Regions from separate parts of the Geotalea uraniireducens genome, predicted to be linked through region 2. Evidence: riboswitches for the same ligand, from Rfam matches in the RefSeq annotation. Region 2 holds a riboswitch; the other holds the start of a gene.

Region 1 (5,432 bases), 1.0 Mb from region 2:
GTCGGCAACCCGTTCCTTATCGAGAGAGGAAATCAGGCTGCGCTGCACCCGTGGCTCCATCTCCTCCAGGGTGTCCGACGCCTGATCCGTCTCCAGTTCATTGAAGATGGCCAGGCGCTGTTCCTCTGACAGCTCTTCAAGGATATCGGCCAGATCTACCGGGTGGATATCTGGTAGGGCATCCTTGAGGATGTTCAACTGCACATTCCCCTTGAAGCTGCCGATCTTCTCCGGCAAGCGCTGTACATACGTCCAGGGGATCGTCTCCTTCTTAAACATCTCTGCCAGATGGTAGGCAAACTGGGCCACATAGCGCAGCCCCAGACGTTTCAGCAACCCGTAGCGGCTGAAGTCCACATCTGTTGCATACAGACGGCCATTCCGTAATAAAAGCTTAACGTCATACACCACGTCAATCTCATTGCCGTCCAGATCAATCACCTTCTTGTCGAGGATATGATCCTTGAGCAGGATCTGATTCTCTTCCGGTTCACCTTCAAATGCCTCGACATCCTGTAGAGAGAGTTCTATGCCGCTGTTCTTCAATTCATCAACTTTGCCGATTGGCACCAGCAGTGATTTGTAACCGAAGGGGCGGCTTATGATAAGGCTAGTGACTTCGGCAACTTTCTCGTGTTCAACAATCATCAGGTCATCAAGCTTGCCGATCTTTTTGCCGAGGTTGCGGACCGGTATCCCGGCCAGATCACTCAGGAAGAAAACCTGGTCTTGTGGGGTATTGTTTAATGGCGTCATGGTTGTTCCTCCTTTCACAGCAAGGTGATGAATTTGTAGAGCAGCAGGCCGACGAGCAAGATCAGGTACAACCGTAAAAACAGCAATGATCCCTTGACCCAGCCGGACATTTCGACATTCGGAGTGGCGTATTTTCGGTTGATCTCCTGAATCTTGGAGAAGTTATGTGAAAAGAAATCTCTGATCATAGTCGTGTCCTCCTACTTGAACATGTTCGGGAACAGAGTGCTAATCCCGTAGAGAGTTGAAAGAATGACTATCGCCACCACGATGATGCTGGTGATGATGTTCTGCCAAAGGGTATTGGTATAGTCACCCATGGTCTTCTTGTTGTTCAGGAGCAGGATCAGGAATACCAATGCAGCCGGCAGCAGGGTAACGGCAATGACCTGCACAAACAGGGTGATCAGCACCAGCGGAGCCTTGGGGATCAGAACCACACAACCGGCGGTGATCAGTGTCAGGAAGTAGTTGGCGTAGAACCAGGGGGCCTCCCGGACCTTGTTGTTGAGCGAGTGTGCCCAGCCGAAGACCTCCCCGAAAGCCCAGGAACTGGCTAACGAGATGCAGATCGCTCCCAGCAGACCGGCGTCAAAAAGACCGATGGCCATGAAGGTGCCGGCGTACTTCTGGGTCTTCATCAGCAGGGTGGAAGCCTGGGCCGCGTCGTCGATGTTGACTCCCGGCAGGATAGTGCCGGTCACGATAACGATGAAGATCGCTACCACCACCGTCAGGATCGAGCCGACCAGAGTGTCGAGTTTGCCCCACGGGATGTCTTTTTCCCTGGTTCCTTTGTCCACCACGGCGCTCTGCTGGAAGAAGAGCATCCAGGGGGCGATAGTGGTACCGATATTGGCCATCAGGAAGAAGAAGAGTTCGTTGTTGAATCCTCCCGGTGGCAGGTGCGGTCTGAACCCGGTCTGGACGATATCATGCACTGACGGGTGCACCATGAAGGCGCCCGGGATATAGATCAGATTCACGGCGCAGAAAACCAGGGCGATCTTCTCCCAGGTCCAGTAGCGGCCATTAAGCACCATGATCCCCATAAGGACACAAACGCCAAGAACGGTAGCCCATGGTGGCACACCAAAGATGCGCAGCGCCGAGGTCATGCCGATAAATTCGGTAACCAGGGTCAGCCAGTTGACAATCATGAGATCGATCAGGGAAAACCACCCCCAGAAGGCGCCAAAGCCAGCAAAAATTGCCTCGCCATGACCTCGCTTGGTGACAGCCCCCAATCGGACGGTCATCTCCTGTACGTAGTAGGCGACCGGCACCAAAATGACCAGAAACCAGATCAGGTGGTAGCCGTACTTGGCACCGGTGGCGGCATAGGTGGTAATGCCACCGGCGTCATTGTCGGCAACCATGACGACGATGCCCGGACCGGAAATGATGAAGAACAGTTTGATCGCCTTCCAGATGCGGCGAAATTCGTAGTAAAGCTGGGACACGCTGAACACGTGGCACCTCCTTCAGCCTGAAGTTGCGCAGAAATAGTCAAACTACGGATTACGAAGTTTATTCGTACCGTTATGGAATCAATCTGCAGACGTGTTGAGGCTTGGGGAGAGGAAAACAAGGAAAGTCTCTCCGCCGGCCATAGAAGCATCGGCCCAGCGGAAAAACCTGAAAATCAGAAGGTGATGAGGTTTACCGCCGGGGGGTATCAAATACGCATGACTTGTTACTAGGACTGTCCAACCTGGATCACCACCACCTTTCCGCTTCGAAGTACGCTCAAAAAAAAAGACCACGGGGGGAACCGTGGCCTCATAGAGTTTGCCGTGATTCCCCTCTCGTAGGTTTTCGGCAGTGCACAACGTAGGTCGGTTGACCAGCTACCTTAAGTCAAGCCTTAATCCGGCAAGACCTGGTCTACCCATTGGCGTCTTTCGACGTTTCCGGGCAGTAGCCTGTGTTTGTGCAAACGCCTCATGCTAACGAGGAATTCAACTTTTTACCAATTACGCTTTCAATTCTTGCATGTCAAGAAATTTGTCACAAATTGTGGCTATCCCACTGACACGTTGACTCTTCAACTCATCTCACATATATAATCTTGTTAAAATAATTGGGGTAATAATGAAACGAATAAACTTGGAAAACAAGAAAACTCAACTGCTTTCCCGGCGAGATTTCTTCATTCGTATGGGGTGGTATGGATTTTTCGGGAGTCTGTTTTTGGTGTTTTCGCTTGGAGTCGGCACCGTAGGGTATCACATCACAGCAAATTTGGGATGGGTTGATGCCTTTCTCAATGCGTCGATGATTCTGACTGGAATGGGCCCCGTTGATAAGCTTGAAACCAATACTGCAAAGCTTTTCGCTTCATTTTACGCAATCTTCAGCGGAGTATCTTTTTTGACATTTTGTGGGGTGTTATTTACACCTGTCTACCATCGGTTTATGCACAAATTTCATCTTGATCTAGGAGACAAGAACCTTTGAATGGAATTGACGTAGATTGTCGAGGGTAGTTGAAAAGCTTCACACTCCGTCAGAGTGTAACAGCCTGTTATTTTGGCTACCTGGCAAATTCAGGGATGTGTTAACCGTTCTCTACAATCGTATGTAAGACGGCACTCGTTCTCAACCGCAATTCCCCTCGAAAAACATCCATTCCCTTGCTATCCCTTCAATCCCAACAGGTGACACCCCAATTATTATCTTATTCTCGCACTAACCAGTAGAAGCAATCTCTTGTCGTCCGCCGGATCATCGAAGGCATTGCACTCTTCCATTTGTATCCGTGCTGTGGCATAGCTGTCGAATGAAATCCTGGATACAAAATCCTGTGCAAATGACATCACACTTATGAATGACTCCGGTTGCAAGTGATTGGTCAATCTCTTGAGCGAAGCTACATACTCGTTTCTGAAAACCGAAGGGATGATTATTCGTGTTTCTTTTGCGGCAACCAGTTCGGAATTCATCATTGCCCGGGCGGCCCTGCCGTTACCATCGTCAAATGGGTGTACTTCAGCAACGAGAAACATAATCAATAGAGCCCGGGAGAATGGGTGTTCTAGTGACTTATACAAGCTGAAACCTTGTAAAAGGGTCCCTCTAACCAGATTCGGGTCAACAAAACGAGTGGCGCCTGCATAATTAACTTCTTCCTTCAATTCACCCGGGCGCTTATCCGGTCTTCCCACCATGATGTCGGCATGTCTTGAGTGAAGCAGTTCGATAAGCTCTTCAGGGCTATTTGGCGTTCTTGTCATATTTTCCAAACTGCTGACGACTCGATACGTACCAAGAATGTCATGGCCGTCTGCTGGACGTATTGCAGGGATCACTCCTGAGTCTACAATTTCCTTTGCCTCGTCGACCTTGAATCGGGTACCCTCGATGTAATTCGAAAAGTAAGCATCAAAGAATGAAACCGTATAAAAAGGGGTTCCGGTTCCGGCGCTAGTAGGGCGATAATTGTGTGGCATCGAAGCGAGGACAGACCAGAGCTTTTCAACTCTTTCCAACGCATGGGGATCATACGGGGTACCCAATTGATGAGCTTTTGCTACCGGATCAGCAAGAGTTGCCTTACGGGTTCTCAGTAATGTCCCTATTAGGTTGTCCAGTTCTTCGAACTCCCTCTCCAGTCCTAACAACGGAGCTATCTGACGAGCTTGGTCTCGCAGCCTGTTGAGAGAATCTTCCTTTTCGACGTTCAACAGCTCAGCAAGTCGGCGTTCGATCATTTCCCTGGGGAGGTTCTTCAGTTCACCGCCACTTCGCTCCCGGGAGGGCGTCAGGTTTTCCAGTAAGGCGCGCGCACGCGATGCCATGAAAATGCCTAACAATGGCGTATCACCTTCTGCCGGTGGAGCACCTTTAACCTGAACGAATTTGGTTCCATGTAATTCGAGAGTTCGTGCGTACTCGCCTGTTACATACACGCGGCCGGCAGGCGAAACCCGGCTTTCGAGTGCTGTCCGGTTGCTGACGACGCAGCCCGGAAACAGCAATGTCAACGCCTGCAGCCAGTTTTGCCGAATGATGTATGCCGGATCGTCACTGGTGTTGGACGTATAGAGTCGTGGTCCGATCTTCCTGATGCGCCCGGCCTTCGCTTCGCGGCTGATCGCAACCGATGTTGTCGAATCCGAGAGGAACAGGATCGGTAATTTTTTCAAGTTAAGCGCCATCGGCATCCCCATGAATTGTCAGTTTCTTGATAATACATACCACAGAATGCAAATTCTATAAAGTTAAAGATGCTTTTGTAGAGTTATTGCTTGGAGTGAAGCGCGAACAAGGACACTGTCTTACTCAAGGATGCTGTTCAAAACATCGCTGCAATCAACGTCCTGAAGGAATGCGGAAGCACTTTTGGGAACTATCGATTCATCCGGCGGCTTGTCGGCAGGCTTCATAACCGACATGGAAGTAAGAACTGGCGATTGCAGATCTGATGTGCCCCCATCCATATTGGCCAGCACCTGCTTTCCCCGTTCCGTCGCAAGGAATTGCTTGATCGCTTCGTGAGTAAACGTCGCCTGCTTTCTGTTTTTGCGCAGCCGTTCAAAAGCGTTGATGATTTCGGGATCATAGGTGGAAAGCTTGAGCGAGTACAAGGGCACTTTACACCCCCTTGGCAAAGGCGAGCGTTTGGAATCCCCTGGCATTAGCATATTCCGGTTCAGGCAGAACAATAACCTCGA
Region 2 (5,432 bases):
GTCAACGCCCTTGACCTCGAGAGTGGTGACGATGCGCTGGTCGGCCGGGTTTTCCGGGCAGCGGCGGCCATTGCCCGGCAGCGGGGGGTGGCCGAGAGCGGCTTCCGTTTAGTACAGAATACCAATGCCGATGCAGGACAGTCGGTATTTCACATTCATTTTCATCTGCTGGCCGGCCGCCATCTCGGCTGGCCGCCTGGATAACAGGGTGTTTTCGGGCGGGATCTACCATCTGTTACGGGGGACATCATGATTCGTTATTTGATTGCATTACTCGTACTGTTGATTGCCGTGCCGGCGTTTGCCGATATCTATCGTTGGGTTGACGAGCGGGGGACGGTGAATTTTACCGAGGATTTCAGCAAAATTCCCGCAAAGTACCGGAAAAGGGTGAAGGTCATTCCCGATCAGGGCACAGTGGCTCCTGAGGTGATTGAAACATCCGGCGAAGGAAAAGCTGAGGAGAAAAAACCGGCGGTGGCTGAACCGGTCGGAAATAGTCCGGCGGCCTCCAAGCAAGCGGTCGAAAAGAAGAAAGAACTGTACGGCGGCAAAGACGAGGATACCTGGCGGACGGAATTCGAAAAAATTCGGGCCGAGATCAAGTCCTATGAAGATGAAATATCCGATCGTAAAGCCAGACTGGCTAATCCAGACAATCTGAGCCGGGCGGAATACCTCGGCCTCCAGCTGGGGATGAAACGACTCGATGAAAAAGTTGCCTCCTTGAAAGAAAAACTGGCTGCTCTGGAAGAGACTGCGCGGCGTGCCGGCGTGCCGCCTGAGGTGTGGAAGTAACGATTAACCTTGGTTTGGTCTGTGAAAGGAAAAAGCCCGGAAGAGTAAATCTCCGGGCTTTTTCTGTGGTAATTGACGTACAGCGGGATGCTTTTGCAGTTCCGTCGGTGGGAAGTGCCGTGTTGCCGTGTCGTCCGCTCTTTGGCGACCGGACGGACGATCAATCACTTTGAAGTCCCCCTTTTTGCGGCGGTTGTGACGCGCCTGACGGAATGACTGTACGCACTGTGCGACATTCCCTGTACGTCAATTATAAGGTTGCTCCAGGAAACCGTATTACCGCTGGACCTCTGACCTTTTGTCCAATCATCCTTCGAGAGATCGCATCAGGCTTCCGTTTATTGATAACGGTTAGCTCACAGCGTCCGGGCTCGAGAAGGGTTGTCGTAAAATTATCCGCCAGGTCCCTCAACCGGCCAGTACCTGATTCCCAGAGCAATTCTCAAAGAACACTCATCTTTTGCTGAAATTCTACAGCTGCCGGAAAGGTTGTCAACGGCCGGTGAAAAATTTTTTCGTGGTGATTGATGGCATCCCGGGCGGCGATCAATTAGCTGCCGAACATCCTGCCGAAGATGCCTGGGACCATCATGTCAATCGTCATGATAGCGGTAAGAACGATCATGATGATAACGGTCAGCCAGGCGACTATATTGAAGGTCGGGCCATTGGTGTAGGGTCCCATCAGGCGGCGGTCATTAATCAGGAAGAGCATGAACACCAGGACGAAGGGGAGCACCGCGCCATTGACCACTTGGGAGACAAACATGATCGTAATGAGCGGGGCATTGGGGAAGAGGATAATCAGCGCGCTACTGATGATGATGACGGTGAAGAGCCAGAAGAACTGGGGTGCCCGGCGAAAATCCTTGTCGATTCCCGATTCCCAGCCCATCCCTTCGCAGATATAGTAGGCTGTGGAAAGTGGCAGGATGCAGGCGGCAAAGAGCGATGCATTGAACAGTCCGAAGGCGAACAGGGCGGAGGCATGCTTTCCGACCAGCGGTTTGAGGGCAAGGGCAGCGTCGGCGGCCGTTTCGATCTGGAGCCCCTGGCTGAAGATCGTTGCCGCGCAGGCTACGACAATGAAGAATGCCACGACGATTGCCATAATGCAGCCGACGACTACATCGAGGCGGGAAAAGCTGTACTGGTCGATGGTAATCCCTTTTTCAACAACGGCCGATTGTTGATAGAACTGCATCCAGGGGGCAATTGTTGTCCCGACCACCCCAATCATGGTGATCAGGTAGCCGCTGTCGGCTTTAAATGAGGGAGTGATCGTTGCCGTGAGGATCGTGTTCCAGTGAGGGGTGGCCATGAAAGCGGCAATGGGATAGGCGATGTAAACCATGCAGGCGACGAGGAATACCTTTTCCACGACCTTGTACGAGCCTTTGACGATGAGCAGCCAGACGAGCAGGGCGCTGACCGGAACGGAGAGATATTTGCTGATGCCAAAGATTTCCAGACTGGCAGCGATCCCGGCAAATTCGGATACCGAGTTGCCCATGTTGGTGAGAAACAGGGCAATCATGACGTAAAAGGTCACTTTAACGCCGAATGATTCCCGAATGAGGTCGGAGAGCCCCTTGCCGGTGACCGCCCCCATGCGGGCGCACATTTCCTGGATAACCACCAGTGCCACGGTGGTCGGCAGCATCAGCCAGAGCAGCGAATAGCCGTAATGGGCGCCGGCCAGTGAATAGGTGGTAATGCCGCCGGCGTCGTTGTCGACATTGGCGGTGATGATCCCCGGCCCGAGAATGGCCATGAACATGAGGATATTCCGCAGGTTGACCTTACGGATTGGTTTGAAGAGTCTGAAAATGCTGATGCCGGTGAACATGGCGGTTCGTAACTCTCAGTGGTGATAACGCCGGCGGCGCAGGGCAAAGGGCAGAAAGAGTTCCAGGATGTCGTCGACGGTGACAATCCCGGCCATTTTCTCTTCCTCATCAAGGACCGGCACGGCGACCAAGTTGTATTTGGCGACTATTTCGAGGATATCTTCCGGGGTTGCCTCGACGTCGACGGTTTTCAGGTTGGTGGTCATAATCTCGGCGATCGGCATGTTTCCTTCATTGAGCAGCAGTTCCTTGAGGCTGACGACCCCTTGCAGCCGTTCTTCGCGGTCAATGACGTAGGCATAGTAGACCGTTTCCGTTTCAGGAGCCAGCCGTCTGATTTCCGCCAGCGCTTCATCGACGGTCAGTGCTTCGCCGATGGCGATGTACTCGCTGTTCATCAACCCGCCGGCGGAGTCTTCTTCGTGTTCTAGAAGTTCCTGAATGTCCTCGGCTTCCTCCTCATCCATCAGTTCGAGGAGTTCTTTCGCTTTTTCTTCCGGGAGATCGCCAAGCACGTCTGCCGCCTCGTCCGGGGCCATTTCCTCCAGGATGTCCGAAGCCTGCTCGCTGTCGAGCTGGCTCATGACCCGGGAGCGGAGTTCGGGTTCCAGTTCGTGGATCGCTTCCCCGGCGGTTTCGGTGTCGAGCGAGGTCAGGACCGTCTGGATATGGGTGTGTGATAGTTGGGAAATGATGCTGGCGATATCCGCCGGATGCATGTCCGCCATCTGGTCCCGGGCCATGGTGAGTGTCAGTCGAGAAGCGTTCGTTTCCAGCGGCTGGACGTACTCCCAGCTGATCTCCTGGTGGCGGATTTCTTTACGCAGCAACCGCGCTGCCTGCTCCCAGAGCCGCTCGTGGCCGAGCCGACGCAGCAGGCCACGAAAGCCGATATCGACAGTGAAGATGCAGAGAAGGTCTTTCCGGTTTCCCAGTTTCAGGTCGTTGACGCGCACCACCTTGGCACCATCAACGTCGACGATCTGTTTGTCGAGAATGTCGCGTTTGACGAGAATATCTGCTTCGCTCGGCGTATATTTGCCCTTGATGATCTCACCAAGCGGGGCGGAAGCCGAGATGACGAAGGGCGTGAAGAGGGTAATCCCCTGCCAGGGGATCGAATAGAGCTGTTTCCGGTCCTTTACCAGCAGGTGAGACACTTCGGGAAAGACTTCCCCCGGGATCATGATCATGTCCCAGAGCCGCCCGACTTCGTGGCCCTGGTCGTTGATGACGGTCCGGTCGAGAACTTCGCTGAGATATAGCTCGTTGACGAGAGCTGTCGCACTCATGCCGGCTCCTCCACGAAAAAAGGCCCTTTGCGGAGAAAGGGCCTTGCGGACAAGGTCGCAGCTTTCCCCCTGGTTGAGTTTCGGCAGGGTACAACGTAGGTTCAGGCGAATGCCGCCGTTTGGCTGCTCGCCGCACCAGCTACCTTGGGTAAAGCCTTAAGCCGGCCAGACCTGTTCTACCACATTGGCGTCTTTCGACGTTTCTGGGCAGTAGCCTTTGTTTGTACCAACGCCTCTTCCTAACGAGGAATACCACCCTTTATAGTCCGTCGGAATTGTTTTGTCAATCGTGCGGTTTGGCGTGATGGAGCGTGCTGTCGGGCGGTCTCCCTTGATTGACACTTGACCGATTTGTTGCTACCGTAGGAACACTTTTGTCCCGTGAGGAGCACCATGCAGTTTCCAAAAATCGATCCGGTTTTTCTCCGTCTGGGGCCGCTTGAATTCCGCTGGTACGGCCTGATGTATATCGTTGGATTTATTTGCGCCTATTTTCTCGTTTTGCGGGGTGTCAAGCGGAAGCAGCTTCCCCTAAGTACCGATGACGTCGCCGACCTGATTTTCAGTCTCGCCCTCGGCGTCATTCTGGGTGGGCGTCTCGGTTATGTGCTGTTTTACAATTTTTCCTATTATGTTTCCCATCCGTTGAAAGTTTTTGCCGTTTGGGAAGGGGGGATGTCGTTTCACGGGGGGCTGATCGGGGTTATCCTGGCGGGATTGTATATTGCGCGGCGGAAGAAGATCGGCTTCTTTACCCTGGCCGATCTCTGTGCACCAGCCGGGCCGATCGGGTTGGGCCTGGGGCGGCTCGGTAATTTTATCAACGGTGAGCTGTTCGGCCGGCCGACCGATCTCCCGTGGGGAATGATATTCCCCGGCGGCGGAGGGGTTCCCCGGCATCCTTCACAGCTGTATGAGGCTGTGCTCGAAGGCCCCGTCCTCTTCTCCCTGCTCTGGCTGCTCCAACGCAAACCGCGCTCGACCGGGGTGGTTTTCTGGGCTTTTGTTTCAGGTTACGGCCTGTTTCGCTTTTTCGTCGAGTTCTTTCGCGAGCCCGACCCGCAACTTGGTCTGGTGTTCGGCCCCTTTTCCATGGGGCAACTGCTCAGTTTTCCGATGTTTCTGTTCGGGGCGTTGATGGTTGCCCTGGTGTCGATGCGCAAAAAATGATGCGGCAGTGAAATCTTGCGCGGTCCTTTTACGAGGGACAGCGGAAGGTTTTGCACATTTCCAGAACGTTGCCGCCATTGATCTTGTCGTATCTGACGCTATCCATCAACGACTTGATGATGAATATCCCCCGCCCGCGATCTTCGAGCTTGTCGAAGTCGGGAGGAGGGATGGTGCTGATGTCGAACCCCTGCCCATCGTCGTAGACTCTGATCACCAACTCATGTTCCGAGAGATTGATGTAGACGTGGACCATCTTGTCCGGGTCTCCGGCATTCGCATGTTTGATGGCGTTGACCATCGCTTCCGTAAGCACCAGGTT

What was found. Region 2 has a riboswitch for magnesium ahead of QMN23_RS12575 (magnesium transporter). Riboswitches for the same ligand answer to the same signal wherever they lie in the genome.
Region 1: another riboswitch for magnesium. It lies ahead of QMN23_RS07940 (NRAMP family divalent metal transporter); the one in region 2 lies ahead of QMN23_RS12575 (magnesium transporter).

The regions. Positions count from the first base shown of each region.
Region 1 is NZ_AP027151.1:1,682,475-1,687,906, forward strand. It holds gene QMN23_RS07930 (magnesium transporter MgtE N-terminal domain-containing protein) at 1-756, opposite strand, end outside; gene QMN23_RS07935 (hypothetical protein) at 771-944, opposite strand; gene QMN23_RS07940 (NRAMP family divalent metal transporter) at 957-2,228, opposite strand; M-box (ykoK) riboswitch at 2,553-2,720, opposite strand; gene QMN23_RS07945 (hypothetical protein) at 2,866-3,216, shown strand; gene QMN23_RS07950 (Fic family protein) at 3,432-4,928, opposite strand; gene QMN23_RS07955 (hypothetical protein) at 5,037-5,351, opposite strand; gene QMN23_RS07960 (ParM/StbA family protein) at 5,353-5,432, opposite strand, start outside.
Region 2 is NZ_AP027151.1:2,681,389-2,686,820, reverse strand. It holds gene QMN23_RS12590 (histidine triad nucleotide-binding protein) at 1-204, shown strand, start outside; gene QMN23_RS12585 (DUF4124 domain-containing protein) at 250-798, shown strand; gene QMN23_RS12580 (Nramp family divalent metal transporter) at 1,349-2,647, opposite strand; gene QMN23_RS12575 (magnesium transporter) at 2,663-3,940, opposite strand; M-box (ykoK) riboswitch at 4,000-4,194, opposite strand; gene lgt (prolipoprotein diacylglyceryl transferase) at 4,334-5,110, shown strand; gene QMN23_RS12565 (ATP-binding protein) at 5,139-5,432, opposite strand, start outside.